DNA from 2 places in the Novacetimonas sp. GS1 genome. Region 1 is predicted to be linked to the other one. Evidence: riboswitches for the same ligand, from Rfam matches in the RefSeq annotation. Region 1 holds a riboswitch; the other holds the start of a gene.

Region 1 (5,818 bases):
GGAAAAGGGCGATGATAGTCCTGCATGACCGATAGGGTATGGATTACCAGTGCCTGACCCACTGAAAACCGTGGGATCAGGATATATAAAGAGATGGAGTGGGGCATTGCTACAGAAACTTCGGGAGATCAATCATGATCGTACGCTTCTGGTGAATGCGGGGGTGTGTTTCTGCGTGATTGCCATGCTTGGCCTGGGCAACCTGTTTTGCAGTTTCGTACTGCATACCGATATGTCGTACCTGATGCCATGGCTGCTGGTGGGGGTGATATCCTATTTCTTTTTGCCGAGCCTGATTCTTTGGATCGCAACTGGACATCCATCCTGACAATTAAACTAAGGTGTCGGGAATTACGTGACAGATCGCAATAGCGATATCATGCTGTCCTCACTGGGTATGCAGCATGTGTCAGATGTTTCGGGGCGCAGAGGATAAATCGTAATTAACGGCTTTGGCGGGGACAGGTAACGCGGTGAGTATGGTGAAACACGGCATAGTTGTCATGATTTTTCCATATGCCGTAACCGACGTCGCAAGGGTTCATCAACAAATCGCATCACACCATATGCAAATATTGTCAGAGATGTCACGCTCAGCCCGATAATGAATGCGGTCATGCCGTAACCAATGGTATGATGCTGGTAAAAATTCATGAAAATCCATAAGGCGACATAATGCGTCATGTACAGTGGATAAGATAAGCGGCCAAGAAAAGAACACAACTTCTCCGTAACGCCGGACACATGTATTCCCGCACCCATCATGATGAGTAATGGATAAAATACAAAAACGACCAATTCTTCTGCAAGCCATTCATGCGAGAAGAAAGGCATTACAAACGTCAGCACAAGCAATGCACCGATGGCATAGAAATGTAGGTTATTTTTCCATATGAGGTGGTAACGATAAATGAAAAGACCTGCCAGGAATGAAAAGCTGACACGCGCGGCACCAGTCCAGAAGCCATTTGTATCCCATCCGTTATAAATCCATCCATCACGATAGCCACAAATGCCCAGCCACAGAGCTGCGATGCAGAGAAGAACGCCAAGTGCAGGCCGGGCGACACGCCACAAAACAAGCGCATATACGATACTGGCGATATATTCCCAGAACAAAGACCATTCTGGTGCATTGAGGCCAAAGAGATTGTGCGTGCGTTCTACCATCGTGGGATAGGGCACAACCAGAAGTGTTGTTAAAAAAAGCATGGCGATGCGCCCGACACCATAAGAAGCAGGCACCGGCATGAAAGGATCAAACAGAAAAGCCAGAAGGCCAAGAATCGCACCGAACACAACCATGGGATGAAGCCGGATCAGGCGATGGCGAACAAAACGTATGAAACCAAGAGTTCGTATCCTGTCATCATAAGCGTAGCCCATGACAAATCCTGACAGGCAGAAGAAAAAATCAACAGCCAGGAAGCCATGTCCAATAAAATTCTTTGTATAGTCCAGGATAGCCATTTCCATAAAGTGGAAGATGACGACGGAAATGGCTGCCAAACCGCGAAGGCCGTCGAGAGCAACAAAATGCTTGCGGTGTTCGACTTCTGTTATCGCCTCGGCATCGGATTGAGACATGAGAGTCCTTTGACATTTTATCGTCAGGTCATAAGGCGGCAATATATTTCGATTTTTTAACGAAATTCAAGCTTATTACAGCTTACCCCCGCGTGATCGCATCCGCCATGCTGATCGTAGGGCCAGAGCCCGCCAGGCGTCGATACAACCTGCGCGGGATCGAATAGCCATGGCAATGATGAATGGGAAAGAGCAGGGGAGTGTCTGGCAGTGTCCGTCTGCTAACGAAGTGCAATAAGGATAATTTTATAAATATTTTCAGTGAATTAATTTGGGTTTTGAGTATTTTTTCAAGTGATGTCATCCAAAATGATGCATTGATCAGCGATCTGTTTGTTGGGTGCTTGAGTGCATTTCCTGCGCCCATCCGGATTATGTCAGAAGGTCTGACGCGTATGGTGTTGACGCTATGTGCCGCCGGATATTCCACGGGCGCGAGTTTGAGCGGCAGGGGGGGGGCAGAGCATCAGTGTTACTGAAGCCCATGGCATGAAAAGGTGTCTTGGGACAAAGGCTCCGTACCGCAGGCTGTGTCCGTGGGGATCATCATCACCATGGTCATCGAAGCGGTTTACCTGCATGCCTGTCACCATGTTTTTTACAAGGGCAACGTTTTGGTGGTTTGTCATATGTTTTGTGGGCTGTATGCAAGGGACATAAAAGAAATGCATATGCAGCCTTGCTTTTTGAAGGTAGAGAATTTTATAAAGCGGGTTATCAAGTCAACGGTCCCGTGCGAACGGGTGAAAAGGGAATGCTGTGCAACTCCGGCTGGGGAAGTCGCCCCGGGGGTTCAGTCAGCAACTGTCCCCGCAACTGTAGGCGGCGAATGTTACAACCATGCTACCATCTGGTGGCAGCCACTGACTTCGGTTGGGAAGGCGGATGTGACGTGATGACCCGTAAGTCAGGAGACCTGCCGTTGAGTTCAGATTGTCGCCGGGCGGGCTGAGCCGGAGGCGGGTCAAGGTCTCATGTATTTTCTTCTGTAATGCCGTGTCATGGCGATGTGCAGGTCGGTTTCCCGGTCGGGGGCTGGCGGCATCTGGAATTGTTGCTTTTTTTACCAACACTGCCACCTGACAGGCTCCTTTTCATGATCTATTTCCGCTCCCCCTGCGTTTCGCGGCGCAGGGTCCGTGCATTTTTTGTCAATTGCACTCTGGCAAGCAGCGTTGCCGCATATTCACATGCCTATGCTCAGGCCCCCCAGACCCAGATTGAGGAAGACCGCGCCCGGCTGGGCAATTCCACACCATTGGTGGAACAGATTGACCCCGCGACCGTGCGTGATTCACAACGCGCGCAGGCTGATGCGCAGGAAAAGGCTGCCGGGGATGACAGGCTCGACACCAGCGGCAATCTGCTGGGCGATATGTGGGGGGCACGATCATGGTTGTACAGGCATGGTGTCACTTTTGATATTCAGGAGGTTGATGAAGTCTGGGGCAATGGCACAGGCGGCACGCCGTCGTCCAATGATGGTGCATCAGGTTCGGGCACCGGTCCGGCCTATGACGGTGTGACCATGCCGACGTTAAGCATTGATACTGAAAAGCTGTTTGGCCTGAAGGGCGGATTGTTCAATGTCAGTGCGTTGCAGACACGCGGGCGTTCAATCTCGCAGGATCATCTTGCCAATTTCAATCCCATCAGTGGCTTCGAGGCTGATCGCTCCACCCGCCTGTTTGAATTATGGTACCAGCAATCCTTTTTGAATGGGAAACTGGATGTAAAGATCGGTCAGCAGGATCTTGATACTGAATTCCTGATCAGTGATTATGCATCTCTTTACCTGAATTCAAACTTTGGCTGGCCGATGGCGCCTTCGGTCAACCTGTATGGCGGTGGTCCGTCATGGCCACTATCCTCGCCTGCCGTTCGCGTCCGTTACCGGCCAAGCGAGAAGTTCACCTTCATGTTCGCGGCTGCCGATGATAATCCGCCAGGTAACCGTACCAATTCCTTTGCCATACAGAATGGCGGTAACGGCGCGGATCCGACAAATCAGGTCACTAATGATGGCAGCGGGACACAGTTCAACATGGGCACAGGCGCCCTGCTGATTACTGAATTGCAATACGCACTGAACCCACAGCCGGCTGATATGTCGAATGTAACCAAGGATCCGGGCTTGCCGGGTGTGTACAAGTTGGGTGGGTATTATGATACCGCAAAATTCCCCGATTATCGCTATAACAACATGGGCAAGCCTCTTGGTGGCGCTGATGACAGCACCGGGATTCCGCGCTGGGACCGCGGGGACTGGATGGTCTACGGCATCATTGACCAGATGATCTGGCGTCCGTCACTGACCTCGGCCCGGTCGGTCGGGGTGTTTGTGCGTGCCACGGGCAATGGTGGCGATCGTAACCTGATCAGCTTTGCAATGGATGCAGGCTTCAACCTGAAGGCCCCATTCCGTGGCCGTGCCAATGACACACTCGGGCTGGGCTGGGGGATTGGCCGCGCCAGTTCGGGGGAGCGTCAGTTCGACCGCAATGTGGCACAGACTGGTACTTACAGCCCGGTGCAAGGGAATGAAAATCATCTCGAACTGACCTATCAGGCGCAGGTAACTCCCTGGCTGGTTATGCAGCCGGATTTTCAATATGTATGGCATCCTTCGGGCGGGGTGCGTGATTATGGTGTCTCCTATAACCGTCATGTTGGTAACGAGGCCATTTTCGGCCTGCATGGCAGCATTACATTCTGATTTATGATGATAGATGCTTATATATGAAGATTATAGGAAATTAAGAATCAGGTGCGTGGCATGCCTCAAGCGGCATGGTCTTTTTTAAGTCCATGTCACGACAGGATGTTTCTTGCCATGTCGTGCGACTGCGTCGTGTTCAGGGGATATCCTGAATGCCGGGAAATATAATCCAAAATGATAATGATCGTGACAGGGTATCACAAAATTGAATCCTGCTTGACAAGCATTGTTCATCAGATCAGAACAGGTGCGACGGTTCCTTCTGCCGGAGGGATTAAAAGGGAACGAAGTGCGGAATTACCATCCAATGCTTCGGCTGTCCCCGCAACTGTAAGCGGTATGTCTTTGCATTACCGGATGTAACGGTCCGGGCCACTGAAAACCACGGTTTTCGGGAAGGTTATGCATGATGCCAAGCCGCAAGCCAGGAGACCTGCCGTCCTTAGTGGTTGCGACCGGGAACTGTTGGGCGGGGCGTCCTGGCGGTGTGGTGTTACGGGGTTTCGCACGGATCGAAACCTGGGGTGGCAGCACGCTCTCGTGGCAACGATGATGTGACCGCGAGACCTGGATTCTATGATATTTTTTCGTAATCTTCTGATTGCCTCGACCATGTTCGTTACAATACGGGGCGGCATCGCGTATGCTGATGATCTGGGCGGGCAGGTAAAACCGCCAGCAACCGGTTATGTCGTGCAGGATAAGAAATCCCGGGTTGTCATTTCACCCGGAGGGGACGGGATTCCAGAACTTATCAGTGTCAGTGCCGCGCGGCGGCCGACTGCCGTTGATGATATCGGCACCAGCATGACCATCATCACCGAAAAACAGATCCAGACACAGCAGCGACGCAGCCTGACGGATATCCTGACGCGCCAGCCGGGCCTGAATGTGGTACAGACGGGTGGCCCTGGGGGGGCGTCCTCTATTTTCATGCGGGGCAATAATGCGAATGAGGTCAAGGTCCGTCTTGATGGCATGGATATCAATGATGGCAGTTCGGCATCAGGCGCGTTTGATGCGGGGCAGTTCGTGACTGATGGTATGGGGCGCATCGAAATCCTGCGTGGTCCGCAAAGCGGCCTTTACGGTGCGGATGCCATGGCGGGCGTGATCGACATCACCACGGCGCAGGGGGAAGGACGATTCAGACCATTCGTCCGTGTCGAAGGGGGCGGATACGGTACTTTCAACCAGACTTTTGGCGCGCGCGGCAGCAAGGGGCGTTTTCATTACAATGTTGAACTTTCCCATTACCGTATGGATGGGTTCAACAATATCCCTGCCTATATTGAACGGTATTACGGCGCCGACCGACAACAGCGACACGAGGGCAACCGCAATGACAACCGGGGGGCCAATATCCGGCTGGGATATGACATTACCCATAATTTTGACCTTGGCCTGACTGCACGCCTTATACAGAATAATAACCATTCCTATTCATTATATGACCTGCAAAGCGAGAACGCTTATGGGGACAGGGGTGTGCGGGAACAGAACAGCCAGAAT
Region 2 (5,818 bases), 1.5 Mb from region 1:
GCTTGGCGCGGAAGACATCCCCGCATTGCAGGCAAAGCTTGTCGCCCTCAGGGCGAATGCCGCCATCGTGGGCGACATGGCCACGACACAGCAGGCGCTGGCCGATGGGCAGGTGGATATCGTCGTGGGGGGCGGCGCATGGACCACGGCAGGCATCGGCCATGACGGCGCGGTGCAGAAGGGACAGCCCGCCGCCGCTGCCGTACAGGGCGCCAACAGCGATGGCGATGATGCCGATGCCCCGCCCCTGCCGCCCGGCGCGCATCCCCCCGCGCAGGCAGACGCCGCGCCTGTTCCTGCCGCGGCCGCGGCTTCTATCCCTGCGCAGCAGGCGGCGACGCCGGTGCTGTCGGCGCACCCGACCCTGACCTATCTCATTCCCCGGCAGGGCGCGTTGCGATGGCAGCAGGCGGTGGCGGTGCTTTCATCCTCCCAACGCAAGGACATGGCGCTGCGGTTTGCAAAATACCTGCGCACGCCGCAGGCACAGGCGCACCTTGCCACCTCCTCATGTTACTGGGGGATGCCGGCGGACATGCGCACGCCGCTCGACCCCGCGATCAAAAATGCCCTGCATTGGGAAGACCAGCCGGCACAGATCGCGGCGACACGCATGCTGCCGCAGCTGTCACCCGACATGCGCCACAGGTTGCAGGCCCTGTGGACCAGCGTGATGCAGGCCCCGTAAGACCAGACGCACGGATCATGGCAGGTGGATCATGGTGGACAGATCATGACGGACAGATCATGACGGGCGGCAGATCCCCTCCCCCACGATGATCGTCCGCAGCCCTCAGGCAGGATGGCCCTGATACCCTATATAGAGGCTGTTCAAAAAGTCAGTCTTGATAACATACTGAAATTATAAAAGTTTTTGGTGAAGCTTTTTCCAAAAAGCTTCAGAAGACGCCGCCTTACTTCGATCGAAAGGCGGCACCCAAAAACTTTTCTTTTTCATCAATGAGTTGTTTTCAAACGCTCTCGTAAAAAAGGCGTCGCATTTTCCAAAAATGCGACGCCAGCAACATCCCCGGCAACCTGTCCGGTCGCCTCAGCCGCGCACGACCCCATGGTGGCCGTGCAGTTCGGGCATACGGTCCACCAGCAGGCCGAACACAAGGCCCAGCGCCCCCCACAACACGACCTGCATGCCAAGGGCGGCCTCGCGGAAATGCCACAGCAGGGCGGCGGGGAAATCTGCCGGGACCTCGTTGATCGTGGGCAGCGCCAGTTGCAGCACCGTCACCAGCACGACAAACAGCGCACAGCCACACAGCCATGCGGACCATGCCCCCAGACGCGCCAGCAGCGCCCGTCCCGCCAGCACCGACAGGATCATCGCACAGAGCGAGAAGACGACCATTTCAAAATAGGTCGCGGTGCGTTGCCCGATTGTTTCGGGGTTCCCCACGGCGGGCGGGTTGGCGGGATATTTCAGGTCGGGCACCAGCACGACCGCCACGAACCCCGCCACCGCCAGCAACAGCGCCAGCATCCGTGGCGATACCTGTCCCACACGGCCAAACGCCACCGCAAACGCCAGCGCGAATACCCCCCCATACGCCGCGCCATACATGACGGACGCCGTCAGCAACCCGATGGAGGACTGCACCTTGCGGCTGACCAGTTCTTCTTCTGGCGGTTCACCTTCGGCCGCATCATGCGCGGCCTCGAACGCGATGGCGCGATCGACCTGGGGTTCGCCGACAATCCGCGCGAAGCCAAAGGCGAGGAACGCCGCGAGAATCCCCGCAAGCATACCGCGCAGCAGGACACGCCCGGCCATCAGGCCCGCACCGGCAAAGGGAAAAGGAAGGGAATATGCATATTCATGACTCCTGCGGGGAAATCGCGTCCCCGATGGATGGAAGAAAGGATATCATGCAAAGTATCTGGCTTGGCAGGGTGCGCGCATCGACATGATGCCATGCATGCCCGCATTACAGTGGCGCGACCGCACCGGATTTTCACCGGCTTCCTTTGCATGAAAGGCCCGTTTTCATCGCAGGGCGCACCGCACAAGTCAATGCGGGGCAAAGCCGCCCCGTCGCGCCCTGCACAGCGCATCCCCAACGGAACATCCCCAACAGGGCATCCCAAAGCCTGCATTCAGGACAGCGCATTCGGAACAATGCATCTTGGGCAACGCATTCTGGGCAACACATCCCGAACAGCCATCCGGGATGACCCGCCGATCAGGTGACAGGCAGGCGCGTGAACAGGCGCACCCTCCGCGCCCGCACATCACGCCATGCCGCGTTTACGGAAAAAACGCCGCAGGATTCTTAGAAGCTGTTTGAAAAGTCATTCTTGATAACATACTGAAATTATAAAAGTTTTTTGTGAAGCTTTTTCCAAAAAGCTTCAGAAGACGCCGCCTTATTTCGATCAAAAGGCGGCACCCAAAAACTTTTCTTTTTCATCAATGCTTTGTTTTCAAACACTCTTCTATTCATGAATCTACTGGAACTGTTTGAAAACATCCCCTTGATAATGGAAGGGGAAATTCCAGACGTTACTTTAACATTTTGAAAATACGACGATTTTCAGGACATCTCGGAAAATCTTTACCAAGAACTTTCAGGATCCCAGTGGTATATGGGGACAGATTTTACAAACAGCCTGCTCGGGAATGATCGAAATGTCCGGGCGCTGCCTGTTTGTAAAAAGGCAGCGCCTTTACACGGGGCCGTAAAAAACTTCAAAAAAACCATTGCCGTTTCAATCGGTTGCTGGTCCTGACGTTTCAAACGATCTCCTGTATTCAGGGGGCCGGGGCATGTCCCGCGCGCCATGCCCTGATCGCCTCGAGTGTGCGACGGACATGTTCGTCAGGCGAAAGCGCGCTGTAGGTAAAGATGATCTTGCCATCGGGGGCGATGACATAGGACGTGCGGCTGGCGTAATGGACCACCGGCATGCGTGAATCATACAGCCGCGCAATCGACCCCGACGGGTCGGATGCGACGGGGAAACGGCCATGGCATTCGCTGACGGAAAAACGGTCCAGCGTCTTGAGATCATCCATCGACACGCCGATCACGCTGGCGCCAAGTGCGTGGTAACTGTCCATCGCATCCGCGAATTCATGTGCCTCTATGGTGCAGCCACGCGTAAAGGCGGCGGGGTAGAAATATACCACCACCGGCCCGTTACGCAGCGCATCGGCCAGATGAAAGCTGAACTCCTTGCCTGCCTGCGCGGCGGGGGCGACGAACATCGGCGCATTGCTGCCCGCGGGCAGGGCGGCGCGCGCGGTGGACCATGCGACAATCCCGGCAAAGGACAAAACCCCCACCAGTGGCACGATAATACCCGTCCACGACCATCGCGGACGCCTGTAGAAATATTTCATTCACTTCATCCCGTCATGCATCGTGCGTCATGCGTCGTGCCCTCATGACCCGGAAATCGGTCCCATGACCTGACAGGCATGACTGCCCAGTTTCTGGCACGCCTGCAACGCGCTGGCATGCGACAGGCCCAGCAGGCGGGCGCGATAGACACGTCCCCGCCCCGCCGTGACCGAATCAACCTGTTCACGCGCGCCATGCAGCGCGGCGTTGGCGCGGGCATGCTGCAATGCCTGCAACGCCTGTCCGCGCGATCCATAGGCCCCGACCTGCACCGCCCAGTTGGCGGCATCCATGACGATGGTGGGATGCGCGCCCACCGCCGACATCGGCAACTGCCCTGCTCTGGCGCGCGCGCTCCATGCCGCACGGACGGCCGCACTTTCAGCCGACGGGGCCTCGGCCACCTGCAATGGCTGGTCCGCGCCGATCACCTGCCGCCCGCCACGCCCATGCCGGGTGCTACCCTGCGCGCGGGCCTGCGCGCGGGCCTGTGCCCTGGCCTCGATCATCAGGTCGGCCTGTGAACGGTTGACCGGCGACACACCGGCGATGCGCGGGCCGATAAAGGCCACATATTCGCGTGTTTCACGCGGCAGCGTATGGCTGCGGTCAAGGAAATCATCCAGACGCCCCGGCCCGCTGTTATAGGCCGCAAGGAACCCCGGCGAGCCATAGATGTCATACATCTGGCGCAGGTACGAAGTGCCGGCGATGATGTTGTCATGCGGTTCATAGGCATCCGGCCCAAGGTTGTAACGCCGGCGCATCTCGTCATAGGTGGGGGGCATGAGCTGCATCAGCCCCATTGCACCGGGCTGCGACGTCACGAACTGCCCATTATGGAAAAGCTGCCCGCCGGATTCACGCTGCATCACCGCACGTATCCACAGTTCGGGCACATCGAAACGCTGCGCCGCCTCGGTAATATACGGCCCCCACGGATCTTCTGGCGGACCGGGCGGGGTATAGTTCTGGCGCGCGCGGGCGCGATAGGCGTCGGCTTCCTGCATCATCTGCGCATCCGACATCGCGGCCTCGTGCGGTTTACCCGCGCAGGCCGCCAGCGCCACCAGCAGCGCCAGCGAAAGCCACCGCCCCGCCCGCGAACATGACCGCGAAAGGGGCCAGGCAGGAATTTCCGCCAGAAGCGAAGATGACATGGGCCGCTGTTATCCTGTTGCGATGGTCCGGCACGCCGGAAAGGGTCCACCATCGCGATGAAATGGCGGCGCCCCCTTGTACACCACCCCACAGGACCGATGCAACGCCGTCAGCCCTGCCCTGCGTGCCCCATGACCGGGGGGGGGGCGGTGCAAGCCCGCCCTGTGCAAACCGCCCTGTGCAAGCGGGACCCGGATGGGCCGCCCGGTACGCGCCCTATAGCAGCTTCATCAATTTGAGCAGCAGCCACGTAATGACCATGAACAGAAAGCAGATGCACCCTGCCTCCACCGTGCCGGCGCGCCCTTCGGCCAGGAACATGCCACCGGTATTCATGCCAAAGAAACCGGTCACGAACGTCGCGGGCAGCATCAGCGTCGTCACGATGGACACGGTATACAGCCGCCGGTTCGTCTCTTCCGCCTGCCCCGACGCCAGTTCATCCTGCAACGAGCGCGCACGGTCCTGAAGGGCGAGCAGGTCATCAAGGGCCGCGTGAATCTGGCGCTGCGAACGGTCACGCAGGTCGTCTTCCGCCCATTCGGGCAGTTCGAGGTCCTCGCTACGGAACATGCGGTCGACGGGGGACATGACACGACGCAGTTCGGTCGAACGTCGCCGCACCCGCCCGATCAGGCCGCTGATGCGCCCGAAATCCGTATGCTGGTCCAGCGTCAGCAGCAGGTCTTCCGCCCGGTCAAGGTGATCGTCAAGCAGCGCGATGTTACGCCGCACCGTATCCGCGAATTCCAGCAGCGTGCGGTCCACCACCTCCGCAGGGGAGGCAAACGGCTCGCCCCGCTGCATATAACGGTACACCAGCCCCAGCGCCGGCACCGGCTGGCGGCGGGTGGTGATCAGCAGCCCCGGCAGCACCGCAAACCGCCATGCCGACAGGTTTTTGTCATCTTCAGACATGCTGTCGTCAAAACCGGGCAGCGCGCCGTACACGATGTCGCCTTCCACCTCCAGCCGGGTGCCACGGTCGATATTGCCCAACGCCTCGCGCGCCTCTTCCGGCAGGCAGGGGATCTCCTGCACGCGGGCGCGCGTGGCGCTGTGGACGATATCGTAATGCAGCCATACCCACGCATCAGGCAGCGGGGGCGCACCCCCGGCCAGCGCATGCGCGACCTGTCCTGCATCCAGCTTCTCCGGCTTGTAACCGGGACGGCACGCAATGGCCCATACCAGGCCGTCCGCCTCGGGGAACGGGGCGGCGGCCTCGTGCAGGGGGGCATTCGGGACAGGGGAAAACATGTCGGACATGGGCGCTGTATCCGGAAGGCCGCAGGCAGGCG

The links. Region 1 has a riboswitch for cobalamin ahead of FYB92_RS10605 (carbohydrate porin). Riboswitches for the same ligand answer to the same signal wherever they lie in the genome.
Region 2: it holds a riboswitch for cobalamin, as region 1 does, so the genes downstream of both, FYB92_RS04195 (CbtA family protein) here and FYB92_RS10605 (carbohydrate porin) in region 1, are expected to answer to the same signal.

What each region holds. Positions count from the first base shown of each region.
Region 1 is NZ_VSZP01000001.1:2,390,906-2,396,723, reverse strand. Features, by position in the region: gene FYB92_RS10615 (hypothetical protein) at 107-328, shown strand; gene FYB92_RS10610 (acyltransferase) at 502-1,587, opposite strand; cobalamin riboswitch at 2,297-2,526, shown strand; gene FYB92_RS10605 (carbohydrate porin) at 2,684-4,303, shown strand; cobalamin riboswitch at 4,543-4,762, shown strand; gene FYB92_RS10600 (TonB-dependent receptor domain-containing protein) at 4,883-5,818, shown strand, end outside.
Region 2 is NZ_VSZP01000001.1:929,862-935,679, reverse strand. Features, by position in the region: gene FYB92_RS04200 (extracellular solute-binding protein) at 1-688, shown strand, start outside; gene FYB92_RS04195 (CbtA family protein) at 1,052-1,786, opposite strand; adenosylcobalamin (AdoCbl) riboswitch at 1,832-2,008, opposite strand; gene FYB92_RS04190 (peroxiredoxin) at 2,765-3,355, opposite strand; gene FYB92_RS04185 (lytic transglycosylase domain-containing protein) at 3,398-4,516, opposite strand; gene FYB92_RS04180 (CorA family divalent cation transporter) at 4,734-5,777, opposite strand.